Regions from separate parts of the Anaerostipes hadrus ATCC 29173 genome, predicted to be linked through region 2. Evidence: riboswitches for the same ligand, from Rfam matches in the RefSeq annotation. Region 2 holds a riboswitch; each other region holds the start of a gene.
The links. Region 2 has a riboswitch for FMN ahead of ribB (3,4-dihydroxy-2-butanone-4-phosphate synthase). Riboswitches for the same ligand answer to the same signal wherever they lie in the genome.
Positions count from the first base shown of each region.

Region 1 (3,170 bases), 530 kb from region 2:
AGTGAAGTAACCAATGTTTCTGTATTAACAAATAGAAACCAAGGAATCAAAGCACCAATTGCATCGGAAAGTTTTTATCCACAATATGCGATCGTAGATCCAACACTTACATGGAGCATGCCAGCAGATCTTACGGCAAGTGCAGGAATTGATGTGTTATCTCATGCAGTAGAAGGATACTGGAGCCGCTTGCACCAACCAATTTGTGACGTATTGGCTGTCTATGCAGCAAAACTAGTTCTTACAAATATAAGAACGGTATACAAAGATCCAAACAATCAGGCAGCAAGAGAGAAAATGGCAGCAGCATCTCTGATCGCAGGACTTGCATTTGGTCAGCCAAAAACAACTGCTTCCCACGCATGTTCTTTTCCATTGACAAATTTATACCATATTCCACACGGAGAGGCTTGTGGTTTGACATTAGATTTCTTTATCCGATTAAATGGAACCAAAGATTTTAGGACAAGAGAATTGACCAGTCAATTAGGATTTTATGATTATGAACAATTTGCAGATGCCGTACAGAGATTAAAAAGAGATCTTCATTTAAGAACAAATTTAACCGATCTTCATATCAATGAAGAAAAGAAAGAAGAATTGATACGATTAAGTCATCATGCCAATTTAAAAAATAATCCAGTGGAAGTTACAGATGAAGATTTGAGAAGACTTTATGATGGTTTATGTGACTGAAATATTGACAGAAATATGAAAAATAGGTATAATCGAGTAAAAACAGATAAAACATACAGGATTAATAGGAAATAAGGTGGGCATATGGAACATAAAATAAAAAGATCACAAGAACAACACCAATGGAAAGAAAAAATTGAAGAGTTATTAAAAAATATGAAATATGGCAATATAACGATCATTGTTCAGGATGGAAAGATCATTCAGATTGATAAGACAGAGAAACATAGAATATAGCAAATCGAAAATCAGTCTCAGAAAAGGATTGGAAAGCGATCATCAGTGGATTATGATTCTCAAAAAGGAGATGTAATTATATGGAAAACATAATTATCCTGTGAATTAAAAAAGACGATTTAAAACTATCAAGGTGCAAGCAATATTTTATCATTCTAACTGTCTCAGTCCATTGATATGATCCAAAGTTTCGTAGAATTCTTTTTGATATGGACAGTAGCTGCATAGCTTAAATCTTGACAACAAAAATCAAAATTATTATAATTAATATATAAATAGAATAAATCTTCAGGGCAGGGTGAAAATCCCTACCGGTGGTAAAGCCCACGAGCCGTAAGGTATGATTCGGTGAAATTCCGAAGCCGACAGTATAGTCTGGATGAAAGAAGAGAACAAAATATGGAAAAATGGAAATGTTTTTACGACTATGGTCAATTGCTCTAGAATATTTTTGTTCCAGAGCAATTGATTTATATAAATAAATTCAGATATTTTTTACTCTGCCTTGATCAATCATTTAGATCAAGGCATTTTTAATGGGGTGATAAGATAAAACTAATAAACAAATATGATCAAGAAAAATTTTAGAATTATGGCAGGAGGATATAAAATGGTGACATTTCATACAATTGAAGGTGCATTAGAAGATTTAAAAAGAGGAAAGATTATTTTGGTAACGGATGATGAAAATCGAGAAAATGAAGGAGACTTTATTTGTGCAGCACAATTTGCTACAACAGAAAATATAAATTTCATGGCAACGCATGGAAAAGGATTAATCTGTATGCCAATGTCGGAGGAGTATGTAGAAAAATTAAAACTTCCGCAAATGGTGGAAAATAATACAGATAATCACGAAACAGCATTTACTGTATCAATCGATCATATTACAACAACGACAGGAATTTCAGCAGTAGAGCGTTCAATTACAGCTATTGCATGTGTGGATGAAAATGCAAAACCAGAAGATTTTCGAAGACCGGGACATATGTTTCCATTAAAAGCAAAGAAAAATGGAGTTTTAGAAAGAAATGGACATACGGAGGCAACGGTAGATTTATGTAGATTAGCAGGTTTAAAAGCGTGTGGATTGTGCTGTGAGATTATGAGAGAAGATGGCACAATGATGAGAACAGAAGAATTAGCAAAATTAGCAGAGCATTTTCAAATGAAATTTATAACAATCAAGGATTTGCAAGATTACAGAAAACGCAAAGAGATATAAAAGAAATAGTCAGTTGACGATTGATCTCTCAGAGGATTTTATGTTGGTGGAAAGCTGTAGTGAGATTGCGAATGTGATAGATATTGTGGAAAGTCAGATGAATTAGGATAAAATGGGACAAATTTTGTCATAAGCTAGAAATGTATAAAATCAAGAAAGAAGGATTCCACATTAGAAAATGTATAAGGATCCTTCTTTTTATTTGGAGATAACGAGATGGCAATATCAAAATTAATGTATATGAAAGAAACAGCAGGAAATCCAGCGAGACACTTAAAAAGAGCAATCGAATACGTTATGAATCCAGAAGAGGATATTAATCGACGATTGTTTGGTTTCTATTATGTATAAATTTAAAAAAATTGATATAAAAAATGTAGGATTTATAAGGCCTGCAAAGTGTTTTTAATTTATTCAACAATTTCAATTCCATCAATATTCGGAACACACATCATAGAATAGTTTGTATGATAAATGACAAATCCAGGTTTTGCCTTTGGTGGCTTTCTTAGTTCTTTTCTCTGAACATAATCAATCTCAACCTTCGGTGCCTGACGCCCCTTGGAATAATAAGCTGCAAGGCGGCCAGCTTCTTCAAAGGTAGCATCTGGAAGAGTCTCCGCTTGTTCCTTTCGTACAATAACATGGGACCCAGCCATATTCTTTGCATGGAACCACCAGTCCCCGCCATTTGCAAACTTAAAACTTAATTCATCATTCTGATAGTTATTTTTTCCAACATACATATGGAAACCATCAGAAGAGACAAAATGTAATGGTTTGGATTTTGCCTGTTTCTTTCCCTTTTTCTTTCCGTGGCTCTTAATATAACCATAATCAGAAAGTTCATCTTTGATCAGCTGCAGGTCTTTCTCATCTTCGGATAAAGAAAGAGCAGTAGAGATCGAATCGAGATGATCAAGATCAGCTTTTGTCTCCACGACAAGCTCAGAAAGAGCTTCATAAGTACGTTTTAGCTTATTATATTTTGCAAAAAACTTTTTGGAATTCT
Region 1 covers NZ_AP028031.1:1,590,045-1,593,214, reverse strand. Annotated here, with positions in the region: gene QUE18_RS07790 (iron-containing alcohol dehydrogenase family protein) at 1-696, shown strand, start outside; gene QUE18_RS07785 (YezD family protein) at 781-933, shown strand; FMN riboswitch at 1,214-1,328, shown strand; partial or broken gene ribB (3,4-dihydroxy-2-butanone-4-phosphate synthase) at 1,544-2,152, shown strand; gene QUE18_RS07775 (hypothetical protein) at 2,375-2,509, shown strand; gene QUE18_RS07770 (Rqc2 family fibronectin-binding protein) at 2,569-3,170, opposite strand, start outside.
Region 1: linked by a shared signal. The riboswitch ahead of ribB (3,4-dihydroxy-2-butanone-4-phosphate synthase) and the one ahead of ribB (3,4-dihydroxy-2-butanone-4-phosphate synthase) in region 2 are both predicted to bind FMN.

Region 2 (3,170 bases):
TTTTTATGGATGGTGAAGTACAAAAAATATATGCACCAGATAATAATAGTTATGAAGGAGATGTTTCAGCTGATGAGATCAGGGTTCAATATACTTATGAAACAATCAATACTCCTTCTACAACGGTTGTTGTAACATATACGGTAGATATTACAGGAAAAATTCAGGTGAATGTGCATTATAATGGTGTTAAAGGATTACCTGAATTCCCAGTCTTTGGTATGAGGTTTGTTATGCCAACGTTGGCAGATAAATATTTATATAAAGGATTATCAGGAGAAACTTATCCAGATAGAAAAGCAGGAGCAATAGAAGGAGTCTATGAAGTTTCTGATTTGAGCCTAACACCATATCTTGTTCCACAGGAATGTGGTATGAGAATGGATACAGAATGGGTAGATATTGTAAGACATACGAGTCTCGATAATAGCAGGACAGATTATTCATCTCAAACACTTCGTATTGAGAAAAAAGATGAGCCATTTGCTTTTTCATGCTTACCTTATACAGCATCTGAAATTGAAAATGCATTGCATCATGAAGAATTGCCACCAGCAAGAAGAACGATTCTTTGTATTTATGGAGCAGTTCGAGGTGTTGGAGGCATTGACAGTTGGGGCAGCAATGTAGAAGATGAATATTGTATCAGTGCAGAAGAAGATATAGATTATTCATTTACTATCTGTTAAGCAAAGTAGGGACACATATGAATGTTAAGATTACTAGAGATTGGATAAAAAGCTTTTTTGATTAGGACCAACGGTAGATTTAGTCGGTAAACTCATTAAATCACGAAGTGTTACCGAGAGAAGTGCAACATAGATTATAAAGAGCAGTTGCAAAAAAAATCAATATAATAAAGATAAAATTTGTTTAATATGCATATTTTGTCTTTTTATATATAAACAACTCAAATATTTTTATTATGCCTTGAACATTTTGTTCAGGGCATTTTTAATGAAGACGATAGATAATCGAAAAAAGATTAAAAGAAATTTTTAATCTGAATCATTAATATATCATAATTTTTTATTTGCAATAGTAATTTCTGGGGATAGTTTGCAAAACTAACTTCTGGCTTTGACTTAAATGGACTGGAATTTAGTTTTGCAATTCAACAAAGAATTTTAAAGAAAAAGAGTTAGAAGAATCTTTAGAGAAAGTTGGAATATCTGGGACATAAGGTTTGCGAATTAAGTGGTGGAGAACAACAAAGAATAGCAATTGCAAGAACGATGTTAAAACCATGAAAGATTATACTTGCAGATGAACCAACGGGAAATCTTGATACAAGCAATAAGGAAAAAATTACTCATTAAGACAAATATGCATTAATTAGTTAAAAACTTGACATTAAAATATAAACATATTATAATTACTATACAATTAAATAAAAAACTTCAGGGCAGGGTGTAATTCCCTACCGGTGGTAAAGCCCACGAGCCGTAAGGCATGATTCGGTGAAATTCCGAAGCCGACAGTATAGTCTGGATGAAAGAAGAAAAAAACATGAAAAAGTTTCTTTAACTATGATTAATTGCTCTGGGATATTTTTATTCCAGAGCAATTGATTTATATATAAACAATTCAAATATTTTTATTATGCCTTGAACGTTTTGTCCAGGGCATTTTTTAATGGAGGCGGTATAGGATAATCAATAAAAGAAATCATCAACAAAAACTTTAGAACAATGTTAGGAGGAAACAAGATGGTAACGTTTCATACAATTAAAGAAGCATTAGAAGATTTAAGAAGAGGGAAGATTATTTTGGTAACAGATGATGAGGATCGAGAAAACGAGGGAGATTTTATTTGTGCAGCACAATTTGCAACCACAGAAAATATTAATTTCATGGCAACACATGGAAAAGGACTGATCTGTATGCCAATGTCAGAGGAATATGTAGAAAAACTAAAACTGCCACAGATGGTAGAAAATAATACAGACAATCACGAAACAGCATTTACAGTATCCATTGATCATATTACAACAACGACAGGAATTTCAGCGGTAGAACGTTCGATTACAGCTCTTGCATGTGTTAAGGAAGATGCAAAACCAGAAGATTTCCGAAGACCAGGACATATGTTTCCATTAAAAGCAAAGAAAAATGGAGTATTAGAAAGAAACGGACATACCGAGGCAACGGTAGATTTATGTAGATTGGCAGGTTTAAAAGAATGTGGATTGTGTTGTGAGATTATGAGAGAAGATGGAACAATGATGAGAACGGAGGAATTATCAAAATTGGCACAACAGTATCAAATGAAATTTATAACAATAAAAAATTTGCAAGATTACCGAAAATGCAAGCAAATATAAAAGAAATGTTAAGATATAGGTTAAATAATTGTCATTGATATGTTGGAATGATACTACATGTATATAATTACAGCTACAGTCCATGGACACATCAGCTGAATATATTGTTCAACCTGAGAAACCACTTAGAAATAAGTGGTTTCAGACTGTAGACAAAGTCCCGGTATTTGCCGGGACTTTTACTATGAGCACTGTTTTTCTGGTATAATAAAATTATCAGAAAGGCGGTGTTTTTTATGATGACGAAAAATGCAGACAAGAAACGAGAACAGATGATGATGTTCTCAATGGATTCCATGGTTCCGCAGGATCATATGCTAAGATTGATTGATAAAGCAATCAACTGGAACTTTATTTACGATCTTGTAGAAGATAAATATTGTCAAAACAATGGTCGTCCAAGTATGGATCCTGTTATGCTCGTTAAAATTCCATTTATTCAATATCTTTATGGAATCAAAAGTATGCGTCAGACGATCCGAGAGATTGAAGTAAATGTTGCCTACCGTTGGTTTCTTGGTCTGGATATGCTGGATCCTGTACCGCATTTTTCAACGTTTGGAAAGAACTATTCCCGCCGATTTAAAGACACGGATCTTTTTGAACAGATATTTTCAAAGATTCTGGAAGAATGTATGAAGTATAAGTTGATCAATACGGACGAGATCTTTGTTGATGCAACTCATGTAAAAGCATGTGCCAACAGTAAAAAAATGCGAAAAAGAGTTGCTCATGAACAGGCACTCTGGTATGAAGATGAATTACAAAAAGAGATCAATGAAGACCGACAGGCACATGGGAAAAAACCTCTAAAAGATAAAAATAAGAAGAATCCGCCAACACCTC
Region 2 covers NZ_AP028031.1:2,123,524-2,126,693, reverse strand. Annotated here, with positions in the region: gene QUE18_RS10205 (beta-galactosidase small subunit) at 1-689, shown strand, start outside; FMN riboswitch at 1,393-1,507, shown strand; partial or broken gene ribB (3,4-dihydroxy-2-butanone-4-phosphate synthase) at 1,710-2,309, shown strand; gene QUE18_RS10190 (IS1182-like element ISClsp3 family transposase) at 2,561-3,170, shown strand, end outside.

Region 3 (3,170 bases), 1.4 Mb from region 2:
CGCCCTGTGGTTGATTGTCTGACCGTAGCTGCGGGCATTTTGGCTCGCAGCCAGGGAGTTATCAAAGGAACAGGCGCGGATCGGCGATTTGTAAAAAACGCTTTCAAAAATGCGGAGTGTCACCTTGGATCCTTATAAATAGTTCTTCTTATCTTTTTTCTGACTCATACATGACCAACACTACCACTTCAAATCAGGATTGTATAAAAACGAATAATCTATAGAACTCTTACTAAATTATGCTATAATATACAAGATTAATCAAACAGTTTCAAAATGAAAGAGGGAGTATCAAATGAAAAGGTTATTATTAGTTTTAATGCTGATTCTGGGAGCAGTAATGATCACAAGCCGTCCGGTGGCGACTTATGCATATACAGATGAAGAAAAGCAGCAGGCGAAATCATGGCTGTCTTCGCATGGTTATCCACCAACAAGAGCAGGGGCAGAACAGGCATATCAGGATTATATGGATGGAAAGATTGATGTTCCAGAAGCAGATGCATATATGGGAAAGAACCAGAAAAATGACATAGAAGAAAAGAAAAATCCAACTGTGAAGACAGAAACAAAAAAAGATAAACAATCTAAAAATAGTACAACAAAACAAGAAAATTCATCTACAGAACAGACAAACAACAGTACAACATCTGCAAAAGAATCAACAACACAAGGAACAACAGAAACAACAACGACCAAAGTGACAACAGAAACAAAAGAACAGAAACAACAAAAAGAAGAAAAAAAGAAAAAAGAGCAGAAAGAAACAAAGAAAAAACACACAACAGGGATTGCGATCGGAGCAGCTGCAGTCGTGATTTTTGCTTTACTTGTAGTATTTATGCGAAAGAGAATGTAAAAAACGCTATGCTGAAGTGATAGAAAATTCACTTGACACAACAGTTAGCGAGTGCTATTCTATAAATAAATTACATAACGTCTTCAGGGCAGGGTGCAAGTCCCTACCGGCGGTTATAGCCCGCGAGCCTTATATGGCATGACTTGGTGAGATTCCAAGGCCGACAGTACAGTCTGGATGGAAGAAGATTTAAGAAGTGATATTGATCATCATGTCCTGGGATTTTTATAATTCCAGGATTTTTTATTTCAAAAAGAAATATCAAGATATCAAAAAGGAGTTCCTGAAGAATTAGAACAAAGATCAGGAGCTCCTTTTTATATTTCCGATTTCAATACCAATCAAAATCCAACCTCCCAAAATCAAAGAACCTGAAGGGAAGGGAGAAAAATATTTGAAAGAAGAATATATGCGGCGTGCGATCGAACTTGCCAAGAAAGGCTGTGGATATACCAATCCAAATCCTTTAGTCGGAGCAGTGATCGTAAAAGATCAAAGGGTTATTGGGGAAGGATATCATGAGAAGATCGGCGGATTACATGCAGAGAGAAATGCCTTAAAAAACTGTATAGAAGATCCTGAGGGAGCTGAGATTTATGTAACATTGGAGCCATGTTGCCATTATGGAAAAACACCACCATGTACGGAAGCATTGATCGAAGCGGGGATTAAGAAAGTATATGTCGGGAACTTAGACCCTAATCCGAAAGTGGCAGGAGGCGGGATCAAAATCCTGAATGATCATGGCATAGAAACAGAAACAGGAATCCTTGAAGAAGAGTGCAGACAGTTAAACGATATATTTTTTCACTATATTCAAAATGATATTCCATATACAGCGTTAAAATACGCAATGACATTGGATGGAAAGATCGCAACAGCAACCGGTGAATCCAAATGGATCACAGGAGAAGAAGCCAGAAGACATGCACATACATTACGACACCAGTATGCAGCAATCATGGCAGGGATCGGTACGGTTTTAGCAGATGATCCCATGTTAAATGCAAGAATTGAACATGGAAATGATCCAATCCGTGTGATATGTGATTCAAACTTAAGGATTTCGGAAGGATCAAATATCGTAAAAACAGCCAGAGAAATTCCAACGATCATTGCTACCATAAGTGAAGATCAAGAAAAAATTGCAAAATTAGAACAAAAAGGATGCAAGATCTTAAAAACGTCAGAACAAGACGGAAAGGTCAATGTCAAAGAAGTTTTAAAACAGTTAAGAAATATGGAAATTGACAGTGTTTTAGTTGAGGGTGGTGGAATCTTGAATGAATCCTTGATCAAAAACGACTGTGTTCACAAAGTTTATGCCTATATTGCTCCAAAATTATTTGGAGGAGAAAAGGCCAAAACACCTGTAGAAGGCAAAGGAATCGAAAGGATCCAAGAAGCTTTGGTATTTGATGAATTAAAGGCAACACCACTTGGAAATGACATATTACTGGAAGGGAAGGTGAGATCATGTTTACCGGAATCGTAGAAGAATTAGGAACAGTCATATCCCTGAAGCGAGGAAGCAAAGCAGCAGTCCTTACGATCAAAGCAAATGTTATTTTTGAAGATCTTAAATTGGGAGACAGCGTAGCAGTTAATGGTGTCTGCCTGACAGCGACTCACATTAGAGGCAATACATTTCAGGCAGACGTGATGAATGAGACATTCAACCGAAGCAGTCTTGGAAGTTTAAAAAAGGGATCTGTTGTCAACTTAGAGCGAGCGATGGCAGCCAATGGAAGGTTCGGAGGTCATATGGTAGCAGGCCATGTGGACGATACAGGGGAACTTGTTAGTATAAAACAAGATGATAATGCTGTATGGTTTACGATCAAAGCCCCAGAAAATATCATGAAATACTGTATTGAAAAAGGATCGATCGCACTCGATGGAATCAGCTTGACGATCGCTAAGTTAAGCGATGATACCATTTCCGTATCCATGATCCCACATACCATAAAAAATACCAATTTTGGATATAAAAAACCAGGAGATAAGATCAATCTGGAGAATGACATGGTTGGGAAATATATAGATAAACTGCTGCATTTTGATCAGCAGGAAACAAACGACAAACATACAAACAGCACCTTAACAATGGAAATGTTAAGAAATGCTGGATTTTAATAAAAAACGAGGAGGAAAAAGACAAGATGAGCGATGTAGTATGCGAAGTAATCGCACAGCTTCCAACAAAATATGGAACATTTGAGGCACATGGGTATGTAGACCAGAGAAGTGGGGAACATCATGTAGCACTGGTCAAAGGAGATATCGCAGACGGAGAACCAGTTTTATGCCG
Region 3 covers NZ_AP028031.1:690,704-693,873, forward strand. Annotated here, with positions in the region: gene QUE18_RS03260 (hypothetical protein) at 296-859, shown strand; FMN riboswitch at 935-1,052, shown strand; gene ribD (bifunctional diaminohydroxyphosphoribosylaminopyrimidine deaminase/5-amino-6-(5-phosphoribosylamino)uracil reductase RibD) at 1,269-2,354, shown strand; gene ribE (riboflavin synthase) at 2,336-2,995, shown strand; partial or broken gene ribA (GTP cyclohydrolase II) at 3,016-3,170, shown strand, end outside.
Region 3: linked by a shared signal. The riboswitch ahead of ribD (bifunctional diaminohydroxyphosphoribosylaminopyrimidine deaminase/5-amino-6-(5-phosphoribosylamino)uracil reductase RibD) and the one ahead of ribB (3,4-dihydroxy-2-butanone-4-phosphate synthase) in region 2 are both predicted to bind FMN.

Region 4 (3,170 bases), 200 kb from region 2:
TATCTCGCATATGGAGGTACCGTAAGATCACTGGTTTTAAATAATACGGATCTATATAAAGCAAGTATCAGTCTGTTTTTTTATATTTTGTTTAAAAGGGGAAAACAATATGCATTTATTTATCTGGGGGCATATCTTTTGCAACCTTGGATTTTTTTATACAGTTTTGCATTTTGTATGGCATTTTTCTTTGGATCAATGTTATCTTTGCAGATCGTGCAAATGGGCATCAAAGGACTGGTTCTTGTATTTATGAGTTTATTTCCACATTTTATCTGTTATGTGATCACCTTGCTGCTGCTGATCAAGCGAAACTTTTATGCCCAAAAAAAAGAAGAAATGCTCTATGAACAGAGACATTCCTTCTTATTTCGTTTCAGTATTTGGTTTGAAATAACATTTATAATACTGGGATGCATCCTGGAAAGTTTCATCAATCCGTCGATCATGTCAGGAATCCTGAACCTTTGGAAGTGATATATCTAGGATCTTATACGTTTCTATATATAATCTGCCATGCGGTAAAGCAGAGCAGCAGATTTGTCCCATCCAAGACAAGGATCAGTGATAGACTGTCCATATACACCGTTACCGATGGACTGGTTGCCATCTTCGATATAACTTTCGATCATGATACCCTTAACAAGAGATTTGATCTCAGGTAAGAAACTTCTGCTGTGAAGAACTTCCTGTACGATACGAGGCTGCTGATCCCATTGTTTCCCAGAGTTAGAGTGGTTTGCATCAACGATAACAGCAGGGTTCTTTAACTGGAATTTCTCGTACATATAAGCAACACGAGTCAGATCTTCATAATGGTAGTTTGGAATATTGTTTCCATGACGGTTGACAGATCCACGTAAGATGGCATGTGTCAGAGGGTTACCATCTGTCTTGACTTCATATCCATTTGCAATGAAATCATGCTGGTGCTGTCCAGCTGTGATAGAGTTCATCATAACAGTTAAGTCACCACCAGTTGGGTTCTTCATTCCGGCAGGAATATCAAATCCACTAACTGTTAAACGATGCTGCTGGTTCTCTACAGAACGAGCTCCAACGGCCACATAAGATAAAAGATCTTCCATATATGGCCAGTTTCCTGGATAAAGCATTTCGTCTGCAGCAGGCATATGGAATTCTTCTAATGCTTCCATATGAAGTTTGCGGACAGAACGAAGTCCACTAGCCATATCTGGTGCTTTCTCAGGGTCTGGCTGATGAACCATACCTTTGTATCCGTCACCTGTTGTACGAGGTTTGTTTGTATAAATACGAGGGATGATCAGTAACTTATCAGCAAGATCTTTCTGAACTCTTGCCAAACGTCCGAGATAATCCATAACAGCAGTTTCATTATCTGCAGAACATGGCCCGATGATAACTAAGAATTTATCAGATGCGCCTGTGAATACATCACGGATTTCTTTGTCTCTTGCAGCTTTGATTTGTTTTGCTTCTTCACTCAGAGGCATCTCTTCTTTTAGTTCCTCTGGAGAAGGCATTTTAGCGATTTTGTGCATTCCCATAGTTGTTTTCTCCTTAACAATTCATACAATAAAGCAAATTTGCTTGTGTATATTTTAACAAATAATAATCTTTGTGTAAAGATAAGGAAATGTGAAATGGGACTTTACAAAATAGACAGGAGTTATTATAATAAAATTTATAAACAGGAAACACTTTCATTTTCTGGTAATTGAATATTGAAGTAGAGAAGATTGATTCTCCAACTTCAGGGCAGAGTGAGATACGAAAGTATCAATTCTCGACTGGCGGTGATACTCCAAGAGAGGCAAGTCCGCGAGCGTTTGGCCGATCAGGTTAGAATCCTGAACCAACAGTATAGTCTGGATGAAAGAAGTAGTTGGATGACATATCTTAAGATGTTATGCAGATAGAAGATATGTGATCAAGTCAGAAGCCCTGTCGTTTATGTAGATAAATGGACAGGATTTTTTAATTTATAGGGAGACCCTATAAAGCTAAGATTTTAAATCAGAAAGGGAGAATTATCATGGCAGGAGACACAATGACAATGAAGAGAACGAAGTTCAATATCAGAACGATCGCAGTGACAGGTATGTTAGGAGCATTAGCAACTGTGCTGATGTTTTTGGAATTTCCAATTCCAATGTTGATACCACCATTTATCAAGTTTGACTTTTCAGAACTTCCAGCATTACTGGCAGCATATGCGATGGGACCGGTATCTGGAATTGCAGTATGTTTTATCAAGAATGCGATCAACCTTCTTCATACACAGACAGGTGGAGTCGGAGAACTATCTAACTTTATCTTAGGTGTATGCTTTGTATTACCAGCAGGACTTATTTATAAGAGAAAGAAAACACAGAAGAGTGCAATGATCGGAGCATTAGCAGGAGCAGTCCTGATGTCAGTAGTCAGTGTATTTTCAAACTACTTTGTTGTATATCCAGTATACACAAACTTCATGCCAATGCAGGCAATTCTTGGAGCATATCAGGCGATCAACAAGAATGTAAAGACATTATGGGATGCATTGATCTGGTTTAATATGCCATTTACATTTATCAAAGGAATGTGCAGTGTTGTGATCACATTCTTTATCTACAAGAAGATTTCTCCAATCTTAAAGGGAACAAACAGATAAGAAGATAAGAAAAAGGTGTCGGAATAAGAATTCCGGCACCTTTTGCGTACACAGAGTTAAAAATTAATCTTCTAATTTTTTAGCTGCTTTTTCCATAAAAGGTTCACTGGCAACGATGAATCTTTCGTGAGTACCGATTCCAACACGTCCTTTGTTATCAGTTACTTCTATATGGAATACCAGACGTTTGCGGTCGATCTCTGTTAAGGAACAATGACATTTGATCGTTCCACCAACTGGTGTTGCGGAAACATGCGCAATGTTTAAATTTGTTCCAACAGTAGTCTGTCCTTCTTCAAGTTTTCCAGCTAGTAGATTAACTGCAGACTGCTCGATCAAAGAGATCATGGCAGGTGTGGCATAAACAGGAAGGCTTCCGCTTCCCCATTTCTCAGCAGTGTTTTCTGGAACTACTTCTTCTGTTAATTCGATTTCGTCTCCAACATGAATGTTCATAATTTTCTCTCCTAAAATTTTAGTTTATATGTATATCTTTAGTATAGCAAAGTTCGTTAAAAATTCCATAGTTTTTTCA
Region 4 covers NZ_AP028031.1:2,321,672-2,324,841, reverse strand. Annotated here, with positions in the region: gene QUE18_RS11100 (hypothetical protein) at 1-477, shown strand, start outside; gene QUE18_RS11095 (3-deoxy-7-phosphoheptulonate synthase) at 501-1,529, opposite strand; FMN riboswitch at 1,728-1,870, shown strand; gene QUE18_RS11090 (ECF transporter S component) at 2,018-2,635, shown strand; gene QUE18_RS11085 (thioesterase family protein) at 2,699-3,091, opposite strand.
Region 4: linked by a shared signal. The riboswitch ahead of QUE18_RS11090 (ECF transporter S component) and the one ahead of ribB (3,4-dihydroxy-2-butanone-4-phosphate synthase) in region 2 are both predicted to bind FMN.